DNA from 4 places in the Streptomyces sp. NBC_00273 genome. Region 4 is predicted to be linked to each of the others. Evidence: riboswitches for the same ligand, from Rfam matches in the RefSeq annotation. Region 4 holds a riboswitch; each other region holds the start of a gene.
What was found. A riboswitch is a leader RNA that binds a small molecule or an ion and turns the genes downstream of it on or off. The one in region 4 is predicted to bind cobalamin.
Positions count from the first base shown of each region.

Region 1: it holds a riboswitch for cobalamin, as region 4 does, so the genes downstream of both, metE (5-methyltetrahydropteroyltriglutamate--homocysteine S-methyltransferase) here and OG386_RS32160 (cobalamin biosynthesis protein) in region 4, are expected to answer to the same signal.
Region 2: it holds a riboswitch for cobalamin, as region 4 does, so the genes downstream of both, OG386_RS16655 (ribonucleoside-diphosphate reductase subunit alpha) here and OG386_RS32160 (cobalamin biosynthesis protein) in region 4, are expected to answer to the same signal.
Region 3: it holds a riboswitch for cobalamin, as region 4 does, so the genes downstream of both, OG386_RS06305 (CoA-acylating methylmalonate-semialdehyde dehydrogenase) here and OG386_RS32160 (cobalamin biosynthesis protein) in region 4, are expected to answer to the same signal.

Region 1 covers NZ_CP108067.1:8,056,703-8,061,705, reverse strand. Annotated here, with positions in the region: gene metE (5-methyltetrahydropteroyltriglutamate--homocysteine S-methyltransferase) at 1-1,540, opposite strand, end outside; cobalamin riboswitch at 1,721-1,949, opposite strand; gene OG386_RS36105 (hypothetical protein) at 2,165-2,710, shown strand; gene OG386_RS36100 (FAD-dependent oxidoreductase) at 2,806-4,560, opposite strand; gene OG386_RS36095 (SchA/CurD-like domain-containing protein) at 4,662-5,003, shown strand, end outside.
Region 2 covers NZ_CP108067.1:3,940,373-3,945,375, reverse strand. Annotated here, with positions in the region: gene OG386_RS16660 (ribonucleotide-diphosphate reductase subunit beta) at 1-479, opposite strand, end outside; gene OG386_RS16655 (ribonucleoside-diphosphate reductase subunit alpha) at 479-2,869, opposite strand; cobalamin riboswitch at 3,013-3,134, opposite strand; gene OG386_RS16650 (GNAT family N-acetyltransferase) at 3,186-3,683, opposite strand; gene OG386_RS16645 (Uma2 family endonuclease) at 3,761-4,345, shown strand; gene OG386_RS16640 (CstA-like transporter-associated (seleno)protein) at 4,404-4,601, opposite strand; gene OG386_RS16635 (carbon starvation CstA family protein) at 4,598-5,003, opposite strand, start outside.
Region 3 covers NZ_CP108067.1:1,475,713-1,480,715, reverse strand. Annotated here, with positions in the region: gene OG386_RS06310 (acyl-CoA dehydrogenase family protein) at 1-1,152, opposite strand, end outside; gene OG386_RS06315 (enoyl-CoA hydratase/isomerase family protein) at 1-1, opposite strand, end outside; gene OG386_RS06305 (CoA-acylating methylmalonate-semialdehyde dehydrogenase) at 1,149-2,648, opposite strand; cobalamin riboswitch at 2,854-3,024, opposite strand; gene OG386_RS06300 (short-chain fatty acyl-CoA regulator family protein) at 3,125-4,540, opposite strand; gene aceA (isocitrate lyase) at 4,929-5,003, shown strand, end outside.
Region 4 covers NZ_CP108067.1:7,209,211-7,214,213, reverse strand. Annotated here, with positions in the region: gene OG386_RS32175 (alpha/beta hydrolase family protein) at 1-184, opposite strand, end outside; gene OG386_RS32170 (inorganic phosphate transporter) at 506-1,789, shown strand; gene OG386_RS32165 (hypothetical protein) at 1,834-2,055, shown strand; cobalamin riboswitch at 2,167-2,321, shown strand; gene OG386_RS32160 (cobalamin biosynthesis protein) at 2,358-3,320, shown strand; partial or broken gene OG386_RS32155 (cobyric acid synthase) at 3,317-4,834, shown strand.

The DNA.
Region 1 (5,003 bases), 850 kb from region 4:
CGGCGAAGTACTGCACCATGTCGTTGCGTTCGGGCTCGCCGTGCACCAGTACGTCGATGCCGGCCTTCTCCTGGAAGGCCAGGACCTCCCGGATCTCGGCCCGGATGCGGTCCTCGTAGCCGGCGGTGTCGATGCGCCCGGCCCGCAGGTCGGCGCGGGCGGTGCGCAGTTCGGTGGTCTGCGGGAACGATCCGATCGTGGTCGTCGGAAGCAGCGGGAGGCCCAGGTGCGCCCGCTGGGCGGCGGCCCGCTCCGGGTACGGCTGGGCGCGCCGCCCGTCCGCGCCGGTGACGGCGGCGGTGCGGGCCCGGACGGCCGGATCGTGGGTGAGGGCGGATCCGGCGCGGGAGGCCAGGTCGGCCCGGTTGGCGGCGAGTTCGGCGGCGATGGCCTCCGTGCCGCGGGCCAGGCCCCGGGCGAGCGTGGCGACCTCCGCGGTCTTCTGGCGGGCGAAGGCGAGCCAGCGCCTCACCTGCGGGTCGACGTCCCGTTCGGCGGTGGCGTCCAGCGGCACGTGGAGCAGGGAGCAGGAGGCGGCCACGTCCACCCGGTCGGCGAGCCCGAGGAGGGTGCCGAGGGTGCTGAGGGACTTCTCGTAGTCGTTGATCCAGATGTTGCGGCCGCCGACGACACCGGCGACGAGGCGCTTGCCGGGCAGGCCGCCGACGGCGGCGAGGTCGTCGAGGTTCGCGGCCGCGGCCTCGGTGAAGTCCAGGGCGAGCCCTTCGACGGGTGCCTTGGCCAGCACGGGCAGGGCCTCGCCGAGCCGGTCGAAGTAGGAGGCGACGAGCAGCTTGGGCCGGTCGGGCAGGCCGCCGAGCTCGCGGTACGCGCGGGCGGTGGCGTTCAGCTCGGCCGGGGTGCGGTCCTGCACCAGGGCGGGCTCGTCCAGTTGCACCCATTCGGCTCCGGCGGCGCGCAGGTCGGCCAGGACCTGCGCGTAGACGGGCAGCAGCCGGTCGAGCAGGGCCAGCGGATCGAAGTCGGCGGCGACGCCGGGGGCGGGCTTGGCCAGCAGCAGGTAGGTGACGGGTCCGACCAGGACCGGGCGGGCGGCGTGGCCCAGCCCGAGCGCTTCCTCCAGCTCGGCGACCTGCTTGGTGGAGTCGGCGGTGAAGACCGTGTCCGGGCCGAGCTCCGGCACCAGGTAGTGGTAGTTGGTGTCGAACCACTTGGTCATCTCCAGCGGCGCCACGTCCCGGGTACCGCGCGCCATGGCGAAGTACCCGTCGAGCGGGTCGGCCAGGGCGGCGGCGCGGTGCCGCGCGGGGACGGCGCCGACCATCACGCTGGTGTCCAGCACGTGGTCGTAGTACGAGAAGTCACCGGTGGGCACCTCGGTGATGCCGGCGTCGGCCAGCTGCTGCCAGTTGGCCCGGCGCAGGTCGCGGGCGGTTTCCCGGAGGGCTTCGGCGTCGTTGCGGCCGCTCCAGTAGCCCTCGACGGACTTCTTCAGTTCGCGGTTGGGGCCTTGGCGGGGGTAGCCGTACACGGTGGCCACCGTGGGCCGTCCTGCGGCGGCGGGGGTCGTGCGGGTCACGGAACTCTCCTTCGCGAGCGTTCTCCTGTGGACCCGGTGAGGGGTCGAGGGCGCGAAGGGATGACGAACCGGGCGGATGCCGACCGGGTACGGGTGCGTGCGGCTGCACGTGCCCGCGGTCGTCCGCCTGATGTGTCGCCGACCCGCCCACGAGGTCACCGGGATTTCCGCGCGCGATCGGTCGCGCACGGGCAACGGGCAGGTCTTCGGACTCGCGGGCGCGTCCCGTCGTACGGATGCCGTACGAGACTCCTACTGGCCGTCGCTTCCCAGACCCGTCCGGGCCCAGTGCGTATGACGGCGGTCGTTCCCGCTCACCGCTGCGGGGCAGTCCCGGATTCCCACCGGGTTCCCTCTTGCGACGCATCCCGCCTGGCGGACGGGGCGAACCAGCTGCCCGGCCAGAGTAGACGGCGTTGCCCGCCGGCGCGCGGGGTTGTCCGGCATCCGGATGGCGGGGTGAGACACATGAGGGTCGAAATCCAGCCATGGAGTGAATTGCGTCACTGCGGCGCGAGTTGTGTCCCGCTTGTCCGTTTACCGGATCGAACTGCCCGGTCAGGGCAGTACGTTGCAGCTCTCTGCATCGAGATCGCTCGATGACCACCGGAAGACCGAGGAAGTATGGCTGGACCGGTCCCGCGCGCCGCACTCGCCCTGCGCGCCGCCCTGGTGTCCGTGGTGGCATGGGGCGGTCTCACCGCATGCGCCGCCGACGACGAAGCGTTGCAGTACGCGACCGACTACGCGGGGCACGAACCGCTGGGCGTGGTCGGGTACCCCACCTCCGAATCCCTCCAGATCACCCAGAAGCTGATCTGGCGGCTCGCCGACGGCAAGGCCGAGGAGGTGGAGTCGCTCGCCGCCGACCCCGACGACGCGAAGGGGGACGTCGAGCGGACCGCGCGGAACTGGATCCGGGCCTTCCACGAGGGGGCCAAGGGGAAGGTGACCGCGGAGTTCTACGACGAGGGGTCCGTGCGGCAGCTCGTCGTCGTGTACTTCCACGACACGGGCCAGACCAAGTCGTTCACGGTGCGCCTCACCGGAAGGGCCGGAGAGGACGGTTGGCGCGTGACCATGCGGGAGCCGGACCCGAAGCAGGCCTCGGCAACCCCCGACTGGGTCCCGAGGACTCCCGGGGCCCTCGGCTCGAAGACGACGCGATGACCCGCTCCGCCATCGTCACGAGGTGAAGGGCGCCGTCCCGCGGATCACTCCGCCGGACGGCGCCCCCGGGCTCGCGGGAAGCGGGATCGGCCGGATCAGGAGCGGTCCAGCAGCGTGGTCAGGACCTCGTGCAGGACCGCCGCCGGATCCGCCACCGCCTGCGCCGAACGCCACGCCACGAAGCCGTCCGGGCGGACGAGGACCGCGCCCTGCCCGGTCGTGCCGTGCACCTCGGTCCAGTCGCCGCCGTTCGCCGGGATCAGGTCGGCCTCCGGACCGGTGCCGATCGCGTACACGTCCAGGGGAACGCCCAACTGTTCGGCGACGGACCGCCCCGCGGCACGCCACGGAGCGCCCTCGGAGCACAGCAGGACGAAGGATCGCTCGTAGAGGTCCACGGTGGACTTCGGCTCCGGATCCCCCGGACCACAGAGCCACATGTGCGGTGCACGACTGCCCGGATCGCCGCAGAGCCGCATCCGTTCGGGCACGACGGGCTGCTCCGGGTCGGCTCCCAGCACCGCGCCCTGGTTGTAGCGGTAGCCCATGGCCACGGAGAGGACCCCGCCCTGCCGGCCGCCGCCGACGCCGGGCGCGGAGTCCGGCCCGGCCGCAGGCGTGGGCGCGGACCCGGAATCCGGAGCGGGCGCGGACGTGGGTTCGGGGTCGGGCTCGTATCCCGGGTGGCTGTGCTCCGCCGACCGCGCCGAGGCGCGCTCGCTCGTCGCCCGGGCCACCGGCAACCGCTCGGCCTCGTAGGTCTGCAGCAGCCCCGGCCCGGCCGAACCGTTCAGCACCGCGGCGAGCTTCCAGGCGATGTTGTGGGCGTCCTGGATGCCGGTGTTCGAGCCGAACGCCCCGGTGGGGGACATCTCGTGGGCGGAGTCACCGGCCAGGAAGACCCGGCCGACCGCGTACCGCTCGGCGACCCGCTCGGCGGCGTGCCACGGGGCCTTCCCGGTGACCTCGACGTCCAGGTCCGGGGCGCCGACGGCCCGGCGGATGTGCTCCACGCAGCGCTCGTCGGTGAAGTCCTCCAGCGTCTCGCCCCGGTCCGGGTGCCAGGGCGCGTGGAAGACCCACCGCTCGCCGTTGTCGACCGGCAGCAGGGCCCCGTCGGCATCGGGCTTGGTCAGGTAGCACACGATGAAACGCCGGTCGCCGACCACGTGGGCCAGCATCTGCGACCGGAAGGTGATGCTCACGTTGTGGAACAGGTCCCCGGAGCCGCTCTGGCCGATCCGGAGCGCCTCCCGCACGGGGCTGCGCGGCCCGTCGGCGGCGACGAGGTAGTCCGCGCGCACCGTGCTGTGCTCCCCGGTCTCCCGGTTCTTCACGATCGCGGTGACCCCGCCCGGGTCCTGGTCGAAGGAGAGGAGTTCGGTGGAGAAACGCAGGTCAGCCCCTAGTGAGGGGGTCACGGACATCAGGACCGGCTCAATGTCGTTCTGGCTGCACAGACACCATGCCGCCGGACTGAAGCGCGCGAGCGCGCCGCCCGGGTCGATCTCCTCGAAGAGCCACTCCTGATCGTCCCCGGTCAGCGAGCCGCCCTGCATGATGCCGTGGTTGTCCGCCAGGACCGAGGCGGCCTCACGGATCTGGTCCTCGACGCGGGCGACCCGGAACAGTTCCATCGTCCGTACGTTGATACCGCGTCCGCGTGGGTGCATCGAGGTACCCGCGTGCTTCTCGACCACCATGTGTCTGATGCCATGCCGGCCGAGGAAGAGCGAGGTGCACAGACCCACCAGCGAGCCGCCCACGATGAGGACCGGGACGTGGTGGTCGACGTTTTCCTTCATGGCTCTTCCATGCCCTGTACGAGGCCGGTTCCCTCGCTCGTTCACCCGCTTGGTTCTCTCCTCTCGCGCCGCAGGGATTACGGGACAACGATCGGTTCGGGTGGCGCCGCCCGTGGCGACCGTGTGGTCTCGAAGGAGTGTGAACGATGACAACCTTGTCGGAACGGATATCCCAGTCCGCCTTCGACGGCTCGAGACTTCGGGTCGTTCTGCTGCTGGATCTGTACGACGGTGCGCAGAATCAGTTCCTGGAGGTGTACGAACACCTCCAGGAGCAAGTGTCCTCCGTCCCCGGACACATCAGCGACGAGTTGTGCCAGTCGATCGAGAATCCGTCGCAGTGGCTCATCACCAGCGAATGGGAGAGCGCACCGCGGTTCTTGGCCTGGGTCAACAGCGAGGAACACGTCGCGTCGGTGCAGCCGCTCCACGGCTGCGTACGGGACACCCGCTCGCTGCGCTTCAGCGTGCTGCGGGAGGTCGGCAAG
Region 2 (5,003 bases), 3.3 Mb from region 4:
TCCAGCCGGTCCAGCTTCTCGACCTCGTTGATCCACTTGAAGCAGAACTGCGCCTTCTCGCGGATGGAGGGGATCTCCTCGACCGCGTCGAAGGCGGCCGCACGGTCGTCCGGGTCGGGCAGGTAGGTGTCGAGCAGCGTCAGGTAGAACTGGACGTGCACGGCCTCCTCGAACAGCTGGCGCGACAGGTACAGGCGCGCCTCCGGGGAGTTGATGTGCTTGTAGAGCGTCAGCACCAGGTTGTTCGAGACGATCGAGTCGCCCGTCGCGAAGAACGCGACCAGCCGGCCGATCATGTGCTGCTCGGCGGGCGTCAGCTTCGCGAGGTCGGCGACGTCCGAGTGGAGGTCGACCTCCTCGACGGTCCAGGTGTTCTTGATCGCGTCCCGGTAGCGCTCGTAGAAGTCGGGGTAGCGCATCGGGCGGAGCGTGAGCTCGAAGCCCGGGTCCAGGAGGTTCTTCTGGTCGTTGGAGCTCATTACTGGCAGGCCTCGCAAGACTCGGGGTTCTCAAGGGAGCAGGCCAGCGCCTCGGCGTCGGCGACCGCCTGCGGCAGCTCGACGGGGGTGGCCGCCTGCGCGGCCCGGGCGATCTTCGTCGCCGGGCGCGAGCGCAGGTAGTAGGTGGTCTTCAGACCCTGCTTCCAGGCGTACGCGTACATCGAGCTGAGCTTGCCGATGGTGGGCGTCTCCAGGAACAGGTTCAGCGACTGCGACTGGTCCAGGAACGGCGTACGGGCCGCCGCCATGTCGATCAGACCGCGCTGCGGGATCTCCCACGCCGTGCGGTACAGCTCGCGGACCTCGGCCGGGATCCAGCCGAAGCCCTGGACCGAGCCGGAGGAGTCGCGCAGCGCCTCGCGGGTCTGGGCGTCCCACACGCCGAGCTGCTTCAGCTCCTCCACCAGGTAGCCGTTCACCTGGAGGAACTCACCACTGAGCGTCTCGCGCTTGAAGAGGTTGGAGACCTGCGGCTCGATGCACTCGTACACGCCGGCGATCGAGGCGATCGTGGCCGTCGGGGCGATGGCGAGGAGCAGGGAGTTGCGCATGCCGGTCTCGGCGACGCGGGTGCGCAGCGCGTCCCAGCGCTCCGGCCAGTTCAGCTCGACGTCGTAGTGGTCCGGGTGCAGGACACCGCGGGCGGTACGGGTCTGCTCCCAGGCCGGGAGCGGGCCGCTGCGCTCGGCGAGGTCGCAGGAGGCCTCGTAGGCGGCCAGCATGATGCGCTCGGAGAGCTTGGTGGACAGGGCCTTCGCCTCGGGGGAGTCGAAGGGCAGCTTCAGCTTGAAGAAGACGTCCTGGAGACCCATCGCGCCCAGGCCCACCGGGCGCCAGCGGGCGTTGGAGCGGCCGGCCTGCTCGGTCGGGTAGAAGTTGATGTCCACCACGCGGTCGAGGAAGGTGACGGCCGTGCGGACGGTCTCGTCGATCCGCTCCCAGTCGATCTCGCGACCGTCCGCCGTGTCGATGACGAACGCGCCCAGGTTGACCGAGCCGAGGTTGCAGACGGCCGTCTCGCCGTCGTTGGTGACCTCGATGATCTCGGTGCACAGGTTCGAGGAGTGCACGACGGTGCCCGGTTCGGCGGTCTGGTTCGCCGTGCGGTTGGAGGCGTCCTTGAACGTCATCCAGCCCTGGCCGGTCTGCGCGAGGGTGCGCATCATCCGGCCGTACAGGTCGCGCGCCGGCATGGTCTTGCGGGCCAGGCCGTCCGCCTCGGCCTTGCGGTAGGCGGCGTCGAACTCGTCGCCCCACAGGTCGACCAGCTCGGGCACGTCGGCCGGGGAGAACAGCGACCAGTCGGCGTCGGAGTTCACGCGGCGCATGAACTCGTCCGGCACCCAGTGGGCGAGGTTCAGGTTGTGCGTACGGCGCTGGTCCTCACCGGTGTTGTCGCGGAGCTCCAGGAACTCTTCGATGTCCGCGTGCCAGGTCTCCAGGTAGACGGCGGCGGCGCCCTTGCGGCGGCCGCCCTGGTTCACGGCGGCGACGGAGGCGTCGAGGGTCTTCAGGAACGGCACGATGCCGTTGGAGTGGCCGTTGGTGCCGCGGATCAGCGAACCGCGGGCGCGGATGCGGGAGTACGAGAGGCCGATGCCGCCGGCGTGCTTGGAGAGGCGGGCGACCTGGTGGTAGCGGTCGTAGATCGAGTCGAGCTCGTCCAGCGGGGAGTCCAGCAGGTAGCAGGAGGACATCTGCGGGTGCCGGGTGCCGGAGTTGAAGAGGGTGGGGGAGGACGGCAGGTAGTCCAGGCGGCTCATCAGCCGGTACAGCGAGGCCACTTCCTCCACGGCCTGGACGCTCTCGTCGGCGGCCAGGCCGCAGGCCACGCGCAGCATGAAGTACTGCGGGGTCTCGATGACCTGACGGGTGATCGGGTGGCGCAGCAGGTAGCGGCTGTGCAGGGTGCGCAGGCCGAAGAAGCCGAAGCGGTCGTCGGCGCCCTCGGCGAGGGTCAGCTCGACGAGCGAGTCGAGCCGGGCCGCGTGGGTGCGGACGAACTCGGCCGTGCGGTCGGCGATGAGGCCCTCGCGGTGGCCGACCTCGACGGAGGCCGAGAAGGACGTGGAGCCCTGGCTCGCGGCCTCGTCGCGCACGGCCAGCGTCAGCAGGCGGGCGGCGAGCCGGGAGTAGGCCGGGTCCTCGGAGATCAGACCGGCGGCGGCCTCCGTGGCCAGCCCGCGCAGTTCGGCGTCGTCGGCGGCGGAGCTGCGGCCGCGCAGCGCGGAGGCCGCGACCCGGCCGGGGTCGGTGTCGGGGAGGTCCGCCGTAAGTTCGGTGAGGGTACGCAGCAGCGTGGCCCCCGGGCCCTCGGTGTTGTCGCCAGAAGTGGACTCGGCGCGCGGTGCGGAAGGCGCGATGGTCACGGCGGGAGCTCTCCCTCGCTCGGCCCGGTCATCGGCGAGGCGGGGCGCGAGCGGGCGCAGGCGGGCGCGACGAGAACGCGTACCCCGCATGGCGTCCACCGGCCCAACCGCGAGGCCCGGACGAATCGGCACCCGGTTCGGTCGAGCCGGGCGCGCTGTCGGCAGGTCATCGGACTTGGCGTCCGGTAGCCGGACACTTCATACCGTTGCGGGACAGTTCCGGATTCGCACCGGATTCCCCTGCGGCGACAGCAGGCATGAGCATACATGTGGGGGCGGCCCTGTGCGGTAACCCCCACATGTAGTGTCGGCGTGGCTACAGCTTGAGCCGGTAAGTGAGGAGTGTCAGGCCCTCGATCGGCGCCCAATCCCGCTCCGGAGTGCGTACGAAACCCAGGCGCGCGTAGATCCGATGGGCCCCGGCCATGCTGCGCTGGGTGGACAGGACCAGGCCGGTCACGCCCTCCACGGCCCGCGCCCGCTCGATGCAGGCCCGCACCAGAGCCTCGCCGGCGCCCTGGCCGCGCGCCTCGTGGGCCACCGCGAGCATCCGGAACTCCGCCTCGTCGGGGGCCGCGACGTCGGCGAGCGGACTGCCCGGAGCGGCGAACGTCACACCGCCGAGCAACCGGCCGTCCCGCTCGGCGACGAGCACCTCGGCCCGGGCGGCCCGGCCGGCCACGTCGCGCAGCACGTTCAGGTAGGCGTCGTCCTCGTTGAAGTCCAGATGCCCGTCGGCGAGGTAGGCCCGCGCCGTGATCTCGCCCAACTCCGCGTAGTCGGCGGGCAGCGCCGTTCTGATCACCATGTCCATGCGGTCGAGTGTGCGGGACGGTGCCGGCGGGCGGCGCTATCGTCGGAGACAGCACCGTCGAGGAAGGTGAGCGAGGCATGACCGTGATCGCCGACCGCCCCCACATGCTGACCGAGGAGTTCGAAGAACTCGCCTTCGCGGCACGCAACCGGATGGAGGGGCTGCAGCTCGAGTTCATCGACGGGAAGCTGCGGAGCAGGGCGCTGGGTGACGGCAGCCACGGGATGATCGTCCAGTGGCTCACGCGGATCTGCATGCAGCACCACCCCGAGCTCTGGCTGCACGCTGGGCGGGGCCTCAAGGTGCAGGCGGGCCGGGACGGCCGGGCGATTCCGAATGCCTCGCTGGCCCACTCGGGCGCGTTCGCCGGGCATGGCGAGTGGTCTGATCCCGATCCGGTACTCATGGCCGTCGAGGTCACGTCGTGGAACTCGGACACCGACCGTCGCCACCGCCAGGAGAAGCCCCGGGTGTACGCGGAGAGCGGCATCCCCGTCTACCTGCTGATCGACCGTGCCACGTCCGAGGTCTTGCTCTACAGCGAGCCCGGCGGGCAGCGGTACGAGTGCGTGCGCACCGTGTCCTACGGCAGGGACGTCCACCTCCCCGACCCCGTCGGTATCACCCTCCGGACGGAAGTCCTCAGGGACTGGGTGCGCTGAGACATGCCCGCAGGCCCCGCCGGAAGCATCCGGCGGGGCCTGCGGCCTGCGGGGCGGTTCAGCAGCAGCGGAAGCCCTCGCGGGGGTCCGCCTCGCGGGCGTCCGTACGGGCGCGTTCGAAGGCGCGGCGGGTGAGGACCTCCGCGTCCGGGTCGTGGGAGCGGGCGTGGGCCACGTAGCGGTCGTACGCGGCCTCCCCGGAGAACTCCCGGACGTAGAACCGGGCCCTGGCCAGCACGCTCCGTACGGTGCTCACGCCACCGGCTCCTTGACGTGTTCGCCGCCCGACTCCGGGCCCGCCGCGGCGAGCTCCGCCCGCTCCTCGGCGGTCGCGATCAGGCCGGCCGGGGCGACGATCTTCGACTTGGTCCACGGGGTCTCGGAGAGGGTCGCCGACCCCGGGTCGCGGACGGCCTTGAGGCAGGTCCGGGCCGCGTCCGCGAGGACCACGACGATCAGGAGGGCGAAGAAGGCGCACAGCACGCCGTCGACCGTGGCGTTGGTGACCACGGTGTGCATGTCGTCCATGTTCTTGGCGGGCGCCAGCACCTTGTCGGCGTCGATTCCGGCCTGGTACTTGTCGCGCTGGGCGAAGAAGCCGACCTTCACGTCCTCCGAGAAGATCTTCTGGTAGCTCGCGGTGAGGGTCACCGTGGCG
Region 3 (5,003 bases), 5.7 Mb from region 4:
TCGCAGGGCCTCCGTGAGCCCGCGGGCGACGATGATGCGCATGACCTCGTTGGTGCCTTCCAGGATCTGGTGGACCCGAAGGTCGCGGACGATCTTCTCGATGCCGTACTCGCTCAAATAGCCGTATCCCCCGTGGAGTTGGAGGGCCCGGTCGGCGACCGCGTAGCCGGTGTCCGTGGCGAACCGCTTGGCCATCGCGCACAGCTGCGGGGCCAGCGGATCGCCCCGGTCCAGCGCGTCGGCGGCCTGGCGGACCAGGGCGCGGGCCGCGGCCAGTTCGGTGGCCATGTCCGCGAGCCGGAACTGCAGGGCCTGGGCGTCCAGCAGCCGGGCCCCGAAGGCCTCCCGGTCGGCCAGGTGCGCGAGGCTGCGGTCCAGCGCGCTCTGCGCACCGCCCAGCGAGCAGGCCGCGATGCCGAGGCGGCCGCCGTTGAGGCCGTTCATGGCGATGCGGAAGCCGTCGCCCTCGGCGCCGAGCCGCCGATCGGCTGGGATGCGGACCCCGTCCAGGACCACCTGGCGGGTGGGCTGGGCGTTCCAGCCCATCTTGCGCTCGTTCGGACCGAAGGAGACCCCGGCATCCGCGCGTTCGACGACGAACGCGGAGATGCCGCCCGGGCCCTCCCCGCCGGTGCGGGCCATGACGACGTAGACCTCGGAGGCGCCGGCGCCGGAGATGAACTGCTTGACCCCGGTCAGTACGTAGCCGTCGTCCGTGCGCTCGGCCCGGGTGCGCAGCTGGGCCGCGTCGGATCCGGCGCCGGGTTCGGTCAGGCAGTAGCTGCCCAGCGACCGGGCGGAGCACAGGTCGGGGAGCCAGCGCGCCCGCTGGTCCGCGTCCCCGTACCGGTCGATCATCCAGGCGACCATGTTGTGGATGGAGAGGTATCCGGCGATGGAGGGGCAACCGGTGGCGAGGGTCTCGAAGACGAGGACGCCGTCGCTGCGGCTGAGGCCGGAACCGCCGTGCCCCTCGCGGACGTAGACGCCGCCGAGCCCGAGGTCCGCCGCCTTGCGGATCACGTCCAGCGGGAAGTGCTTGTCCTGGTCCCAGGTGACGGCGTACGGGCCGAGCTGCTCCTGGGCGAAGTCGAGGGTGACCTCGGCGAGGGCGAGCTGATCGGGGCTGAGGGTGAGGGTCACCGGGCTCATCCCATCGTCGGGATGGTGAAGCTCGCGCCCTCCTTGGCCCCGGAGGGCCAGCGCGAGGTGACGGTCTTGGTACGGGTGTAGAAGCGGATCGAGTCGGGGCCGTGCTGGTTCAGGTCGCCGAAGCCGGACCGCTTCCAGCCGCCGAAGGTGTGGTACGCCACGGGGACGGGGATCGGCACGTTGACGCCGACCATGCCGGCGCCCACCCGGCGGGTGAAGTCGCGCGCGGTGTCGCCGTCGCGCGTGAAGATCGCGACGCCGTTGCCGTACGGGTGCTCGGTGGGCAGGCGCAGGGCCTCCTCGTAGTCGGCGGCCCGTACGACGGACAGCACCGGGCCGAAGATCTCCTCGCGGTAGATCCGCATCTGCGGGGTCACGCGGTCGAAGAGGGTGGCTCCGGCGAAGAAGCCGTCCTCGTGTCCCGGCAGGGCGAACCCGCGCCCGTCCACGACGAGTTCGGCGCCCTCGGTGGCTCCGATGCCGACGTAGCGGTTCACCCGGTCGAGGGCGTCCCGGCTCACCAGCGGACCGAAGTCGGCCTCGGGGTCGTCGGAGCGACCCACGCGCAGGGTGGCGATGCGCTCCGCCAACTTGGCCACCAGGGCGTTCGCGGTCTCCTCGCCGACGGGGACGGCGACGGCGATGGCCATGCAGCGCTCGCCCGCGGAGCCGTAGCCGGCGCCGATGAGGGCCTCCACGGCCTGGTCGAGATCGGCGTCGGGCATCACGATCATGTGGTTCTTGGCGCCGCCGAAGCACTGGGCGCGCTTGCCGTGGGCCGCGGCGGTGGCGTAGATGTGCGCGGCGATCGGGGTGGAACCGACGAAGCCGAGGGCCTGCACGCGCGGGTCTTCGAGGAGGGTGTCGACGGCTTCCTTGCCGCCGTTGACCACGTTGAGCACGCCGGGCGGCAGACCGGCCTCCAGGAACAGCTCGGCGAGGCGCAGCGGTACGGAGGGGGCGCGCTCGGAGGGCTTCAGGATGAAGGAGTTGCCGCAGGCCAGGGCGGGTGCGGCCTGCCACAGGGGGATCATCGCGGGGAAGTTGAAGGGGGTGATCCCGGCGACCACGCCCAGCGGTGAGCGCAGGGAGTACACGTCGATCCCGGTGCCCGCGTTGTCGGTGAACTCGCCCTTCAGCAAGTGCGGGACGCCGGCGGCGAACTCGACCACCTCCAGGCCGCGTTGCAGGTCGCCGTGGGCGTCGGCGACGGTCTTGCCGTGCTCGGAGGACAACAGCCGGGCGAGCGAGTCCCGTTCGCCCTCGACCAGCTGGAGGAAGCGCAGCAGTACGCGCGAGCGGCGCTGCGGGTTCCACTGCCCCCAGTCGGCCTGTGCCTCCTCTGCGTTCGCGACGGCGGCCTCGGTGTCGGCCCGCCCCGCGAGCGGGACCCGGGCCTGGACGGCACCGGTGTTGGGGTCGTACACGTCGGTGAAGAGACCGGAGGATCCGGTGGTGTGCTTGCCGCCGATGAAATGGGTGAGTTCGCGGACCATGGGTGCCTGCTCTCGTCAGGTTGGATCCGGGGATGGCACGGCCGACCGGCGGACGGCACCCGATCGGGTGCGCCGCTGGGGAAGGTCGTGGGACGGGGTCGAAAGGGACGACCTACGAGCGCGCGAACGTGTGCGTGCGCTCCGCCGGATTACCAGGGTCGTGGGTACAAACCGGTGCCATGCGTGTCTGCTCCATCCTCGTGGACAACACGGAACATCCGCGGCCGGTATCCTGACTCCCGGATCCCCGCGTGCCGCCCGCCTTCCCGACAGACCTCGTCAGTGGCGTGTGGATGGCAGCACACTCCCCGGTCACAGTGGCGGGACCGTGCCGGTTTCTCACCGGCTTCCCTGCACCGCGGACCTTGTGCCACGAACATATAGTTGGACGTCCTAGTAAGTCCAGAGCCGCCACCGCGCGCCTTCCGTCCGGCCCCGCCGGCCGCGCCCTCCGCGGCCCGCGGCCTGACGTCCGCTCAGTCCCGTGCGGTGACCGGGTTCCTGGTCACCGGGTACGGGACGAAGGTGCTGCTGTTCTCGTCGACGGCCAGCGCCCGCCCGAGCGGCGGTACGGCCCGCTGCGGACAGTCGAGGCGTTCGCAGAGGCGGCAGCCCATGCCGATGGGGGTGGCGGCCGCCGTGTTGTCGAGGGCGAGCCCGTCGGCGTACACCAGCCGTGAGGCGTGCCGGATCTCGCAGCCGAGCCCGATCGCGAAGGTCTTGCCGGGCTCGCCCCAGCCTCCGCGGTGGCGGGTGACGGCCCGGGCGGTCCACAGGTACCGCTGCCCGTCGGGCATGGCGGCCACCTGGACGTGGATGCGGCCGGGCGCGGCGAAGGCCTCGTACACGTTCCACAGCGGGCAGGTGCCGCCCGCGCGGGAGAAGTGGAATCCGGTCGCCGACTGCCGCTTCGACATGTTCCCGGCCCGGTCCACCCGGACGAAGGAGAAGGGCACCCCGCGCAGCCTGGGCCGTTGCAGGGTGCTGAGGCGGTGGCAGACCGTCTCGTAGCCGATCCCGAAGTGGTCGGTGAGTCGCTCGATGTCGTAGCGGAACTCCTCGGCGGCCGAATGGAAGGCGCGGTACGGGAGGATGAGCGCGCCCGCGAAGTGGTTGGCGATGCCGATCCGCGCGAGGGCGTGGACGGGGGTGCCGGGCGGGAAGTCCTCGGCGGCCAGCCGGTCCAGCTCGGCCCCGTACTCGATCAGCGCCAGCTGCGTGGCCATCCGGAACGCCTGCTGTCCCGGCCGGAGCCGGTTCGACAGGTGCAGTACCCGGGCGGCGGGGTCGTAGTGGTGCAGCCGGTCGGAGTCCGTGGCCGTCCGGATCCCGTGCCGGTCGCCGAGCCGGCGGGTCAGTGCGCGGATGACGTCCCCCGGGCGGATGCCGATCTCGGCGGCGAGGTCTTCGGCGGCCACGTCGGTGTCGTGGAGGTAGTTCTGCCGGCGGTAGAAGAACTCGCGGATCTCCTCGTGGGGCGAGCGCGGGCTGTCGGTGGCCACGTCCCGGCCGTCGGCGGCGTGGGCGAGGCGCTCGGTCAGGAGCTGGCTGCGCCGGCCCAGGTCCAGCAGCACCGAGGCGACCGCGGGCATGCGGGTGGCCAGTTCGGCCAGGTCGGAGGGGGAGACGCGGGCCTGCGCCACCTCGTTCGCGAGCGCCTCGCGCAGGTCGGCGACCAGTCGGCTGGTGTCGCGTTCGGAGAAGAAGCCCGGATCGACGCCGAAGGCCTCGGTGAGCCGCAGCAGGACCGGAACGGTGAGCGGCCGGGAGTCGTGCTCCATCTGGTTGAGGTAGCTGGGGGAGATGGCGAGCACCCGGGCCAGGTCGGCCTGGGTCATCCGCCGCTCCTCGCGCAGCCGCCGCAGCCGCGCTCCCGCGTACGTCTTGCTCACCGCACTCCCTCACCGTCTGCCGGGCCGGACACGCGCCGCCAGGATACGGCGATCTTCGCGACCGATGGTCTTCGCAACCTTGGCAATTCCGGGGCCGAAGATTCGCAGACCTTGGCAGATGTACGTCCTTGATGGCACTCGGTGTCAGTGTCAGAGTCGGTGCTGCGGCCCGCCGGACACGGTGGCCGGGACGAACCGACTGGCCCGATTCACGCCCTGATTTCGGCCGTCCAGACAGTTCGCCCCGGCGGCTCGGCAGCATTGCTCAGCTTCGGCCCATGGCCGGGTTCGGCGGCCGCATCTCCCTACCAGGCACAGAGTGCCAACGCATCGGGTCCACGGCCCGGCCCATTGGCAAGACAAGCGACGGATGGAAACGGTGACGGTCATGGCAGAGGCGAACACGACGGCGGCGGCCGAGCAGCTCAAGCAGCGGTGGGCCGACGACCCCCGCTGGGCGGGC
Region 4 (5,003 bases):
GGGTCAGCGTGATCCGGCCGTCGGTCGTGGAGTGGACGCTGAGCTTCGGCCCGCCGGGGAGCGGGCGTCCCGGTTCGGGCCGCAGGGCCGCGTCGGCGGCGTGCCGGGCGACGGCGACGGCGGCCGCGCCGGCACCGATGAGGGTCGTCGTGACGGCCGCAGCCGTCGCTGTCGCGGTACGCACTGCTCCAGTGTCGGGTCGGGGTCTCGGGCGGGCCACCGGAGCGGATCCCTCCGCGACGGGCACAGGATGGGCGCAGGGGGAGTGATCTGGGTCTCATTCGAGGCCCGGGGGGCGGGATCGCGCGCACGGCGAACCCCCTACGGAGGGGTTCATTCACCCGGCTTTGACGTGCATTAATGGTGTTATCACCGTAAGAATCAGGACGAATGGCCCGATCGCACCCCGGGCTAGTACACCGCTCCGCCCAAGTCAGTTCATCTTCCGTTCACCCAGGTTGCCTACGGTCGCCGAGCCACTGACGTCAAACAGAAGCCTGGGTAAATGGAGCACATAACGCTTCTCCTCGGGATCGTGATCATTACCGCTCTCGTGTTCGACTTCACGAACGGTTTCCACGACACAGCCAACGCGATGGCTACCACCATCTCGACCGGCGCCCTCAAGCCCAAGACGGCGGTGGCCATGTCCGCCGTGCTCAACCTCGTCGGCGCGTTCATGTCCGTGGAGGTCGCCAAGACGATCTCCAAGGGGCTCGTCAACGAGGAGGGCATCCAGCCAGAGGTGATCTTCGCCGCCCTGGTCGGAGCGATCCTCTGGAACCTCGTCACCTGGCTGGTCGGTCTTCCCTCCAGCTCCTCGCACGCCCTGATGGGTGGCCTCATCGGTGCCGCGGTCGCCTCCGCCGGCATCGGCGCGGTCAACGGCAGCGTCGTCATCACCAAGGTCCTCATCCCCGCGATCGCCGCCCCGCTGGTGGCCGGCATCGCCGCTTACCTGGCCGCCAAGGTCACGTACAAGCTGGGGAACAAGGTCGGCGAGAAGACCTCCGCCAAGGGTTACCGCGCCGGCCAGATCGCCTCGGCCGGTCTCGTCTCCCTCGCGCACGGCACCAACGACGCGCAGAAGACGATGGGCATCATCACCCTGGCCCTCATCGCCGGCGGCGCGATCGCGCCCGACGCGAACCCGCCGGTCTGGGTCATCGTCTCCGCCGGTATGGCCATCGCGATGGGCACCTACCTGGGCGGCTGGCGCATCATCCGCACCATGGGCAGCGGCCTGACCGACCTGCACCCGCAGCAGGGCTTCGCCGCCCAGACCTCGGCCGCGTCCGTCATCCTCGCCTCGTCGAACCTGGGCTTCTCGCTCTCCACCACCCACTCGTGCTCCGGTGCGGTCATGGGTGCGGGCCTGGGCCGCAAGGGCGGTGTGGTCCGCTGGTCCACCGCGACCCGCATGTTCGTCGCCTGGGGCCTGACCCTGCCGGCCGCCGCGCTGGTCTCGGCCGGTGCCGAGCTGGTCATGCGCATCGGTGACGTCGGCATCGCCGCGGTCACGGTCTTCCTGATCGGCTCCTGCCTGGCCATCTGGCTCATCTCGCGCCGCCAGGTCGTCGACCACAACAACGTCAACGAGGTGGAGTCGGCCCGCGCCGAGGAGCCGGGTGTCGTCACCACGGCGATCGCCGCGGTCACCGTCCCGCCGACCGTCGCCGCCGCCGGCACCACCGCCGCGGCGACGACCGCCGAGGTCACGGACGAAGCCCTCAAGGCCACCATCCCGGCCGCGACGCAGACCCCGGCGGCTACGGCCACCGCGGTCTGACCGAGACAGAGACACAGAGACCCGGACATTCAGAAAGCGGCAGTATGAAGATCGACTGGGAAGCGCTCGGCTCCGTCTTCGGGGTCAGCCTCTTCGCCACCGTCGCCCTCGTGACCCTCTTCACCCTGGGCCTGGTGGGCCTGTCCAAGCACGAGACCGCCACCGAGCAGGGCGGCACCGCCACCCTCGCCCGCAGCGGCGCGTACGCCTGCTTCGCCGTCATCGCGGCGGCCGTGGGCTACGGGATCTACCTGATCGTCGCCTGATCCGCCGCCCCGCGGCCGACCGGGCGTGAAGGCTCCCTCCGGGTTTGTCCCGGAGGGAGCTTTTCGCATCCCGCGCCCCTGCCGCGCCGCAGGTCAACGGCGAGTTGACGGGCCTTCGACGTGCGTGGTGGACTGCCGGAGCCAATACGGCGGCATGGAGAGGAAGTCCGGTGCGAATCCGGCGCGGTCCCGCCACTGTCACCGGAACCGCACGCCGCGCGTGCGTCCCGGGAGCCAGGAACTCTCGCCGCCGGACACGTCGAACCAGGGCGCGGACCCTGAGTGAGGACATACCTGTCACCATGCGTGCCGATCGCGTCTTCGCGTACGGCGCCACGGCGGGCCTGATCGGCGACCGGATCCTCGGGGATCCGCGCCGAGGGCACCCCGTGGCCGCCTTCGGACGGGCCGCCGCCGCCGTCGAACGCTCCCTGTGGCGCGACGACCGCGGCCGGGGCCTCCTGCACACCCTGGTGTGCGCCGGGGGCGCGGCCGCCGTCGGAGCGCTGGGCGCCCGAGCCGTGCGATCCCGGCCCGCGGCCGCCCGTATCGCCCTGACCGCCGCCGCCACCTGGGCCGTCGTGGGCGGCACCTCCCTGGGCCGCGAGGCCCGCGCCATCGGTGGCGCGCTCGCCGCCGGGGACGTCGAGGTGGCCCGGGAGCGGCTGCCCCACCTGTGCGGACGCGACCCGCAGGCCCTGGACGGGCAGCAGATGGCCCGCGCCGTCGTGGAGTCCGTCGCCGAGAACACCTCCGACGCGGTGGTCGGGGCCCTCGTGTGGGGCGCCGTCGCCGGAGTCCCCGGACTGCTGGCCTTCCGTGCCGTGAACACCCTGGACGCGATGGTCGGCCACAAGTCCTCCCGCTACCTGCGCTACGGCTGGGCCTCCGCCCGGCTCGACGACCTGGCCGGCTGGCCGGGAGCCCGGCTGACGGCGGTCGCCGCCGTACTGGCCGGCCCCGACCGGCGGGGCGCCGTACGGGCCTGGCGCGCGGACGCCGCCGCGCACCCGAGCCCGAACGCCGGACCCGTCGAGGCCTCCTTCGCCGGGGCGCTGGGTGTCAGACTGGGCGGAACCCTCGCGTACGGCGGCCGGGTCGAGCACCGGGCCGTACTGAACGGCGGGGCGGGGCGACCGGTGGAGGTCGCGGACATCGAGCGGGCGGTACGGCTGTCGCGGCAGGTGACCTGGCTGGCCCTGGGCGCCTGCGTGGCCGCCCGGCTGCTGGTCTCCCGTACGACACGGAGAGGGCGGCGCGGATGAGCGGCGCGAAGCGCGGCGGCGGTCTGCTGGTCGCGGGCACCACGTCGGACGCGGGCAAGAGCGTGGTCACGGCGGGCATCTGCCGCTGGCTGGCCCGGCAGGGCGTGAAGGTCGCGCCCTTCAAGGCGCAGAACATGTCGCTGAACTCCTTCGTGACGCTGGAGGGCGCCGAGATCGGGCGCGCCCAGGCGATGCAGGCCCAGGCGGCCCGCGTGGAGCCGACCGCTCTGATGAACCCGGTGCTGCTCAAGCCGGGCAGTGACCGCAGCAGCCAGGTGGTGCTGCTGGGCAAGCCGGTGGGCGAGATGAGCGCCCGCGGCTACCACGGCGGGCGCCAGGAGCAGCTGCTCGGCATCGTCACGGACTGCCTGGAGCAGCTGCGGGGCACGTATGACGCCGTGATCTGCGAGGGGGCGGGAAGTCCGGCCGAGATCAACCTGCGCCGGACCGACATCGTGAACATGGGGATCGCGCGGGCCGCACGGTTCCCGGTGGTCGTGGTCGGGGACATCGACCGCGGCGGGGTCTTCGCGTCCTTCTTCGGGACGACGGCGCTGCTCTCCCCCGAGGACCAGTCCCTGATCGCGGGATACCTGGTCAACAAGTTCCGCGGCGACGTGTCGCTGCTGGAGCCGGGCATGGAGATGCTCCGCGGCCTGACGGGCCGGGCCACGTACGGGGTGCTGCCGTTCCAGCACGGCCTGGGCATCGACGAGGAGGACGGCCTGCGGGTCTCCCTGCGCGGGGCGGTGCGCGAGTCCGTGGTCGCGCCTCCGGTGGGCGAGGACGTGCTGCGGGTCGCCGTGTGCGCGGTGCCGCTGATGTCGAACTTCACGGACGTCGACGCGCTCGCGGCGGAGCCGGGGGTCGTGGTGCGGTTCGTGGACCGGGCCGAGGAACTGGCCGATGCGGACCTGGTCGTCGTACCCGGCACCCGGGGCACGGTGAAGGCCCTCCAATGGCTGCGCGAGCGCGGGCTCGCGGACGCGCTGCTGCGGCGGGCCGCCGAGGGGCGGCCGGTGCTGGGCATCTGCGGCGGGTTCCAGGCGCTGGGCGAGCGGATCTCGGACGAGGTCGAATCGAAGGCGGGCGAGGTCGACGGCCTCGGCCTGCTCCCCGTACGGGTCCGCTTCGAGCGGGAGAAGACCCTGGCACGGCCTTCCGGAACGGCTCTCGGCGAGGAGGTCGCGGGCTACGAGATCCACCACGGCGTGGCCGAGGTGCTGGGCGGCGAGGCCTTCCTGGACGGCTGCCGGGTCGGGTCGGTGTGGGGCACCCACTGGCACGGTTCGCTGGAGTCGGACGGCTTCCGCCGGGCGTTCCTGCGGGAGGTGGCCGCGGCCGCCGGCCGCCGCTTCGTCCCGGCACCGGACACCTCGTTCGCCGCGCTGCGGGAGGAGCAGCTGGACCTGCTCGGCGACCTGATCGAAGAACACGCCGATACGGACGCACTGCTGCGGCTGATCGAGGACGGCGCTCCGGCCGGCCTCCCGTTCCTCCCCCCGGGCGCACCGTGACGGGCCGGGCCCTGCGGGGCTGTCCCCCACCCCGCCCCTTCCCGAAACCGGGCTCCGCCCGGACCCGCGCCCCAATCTCCCCCGGCTACCGCTGGGAGGGGCCCCCGTGCGGGGCTGACATCGCCCTGCGGGCCGTCCGGCCGCACGGCACCAGCCACATCAAGCC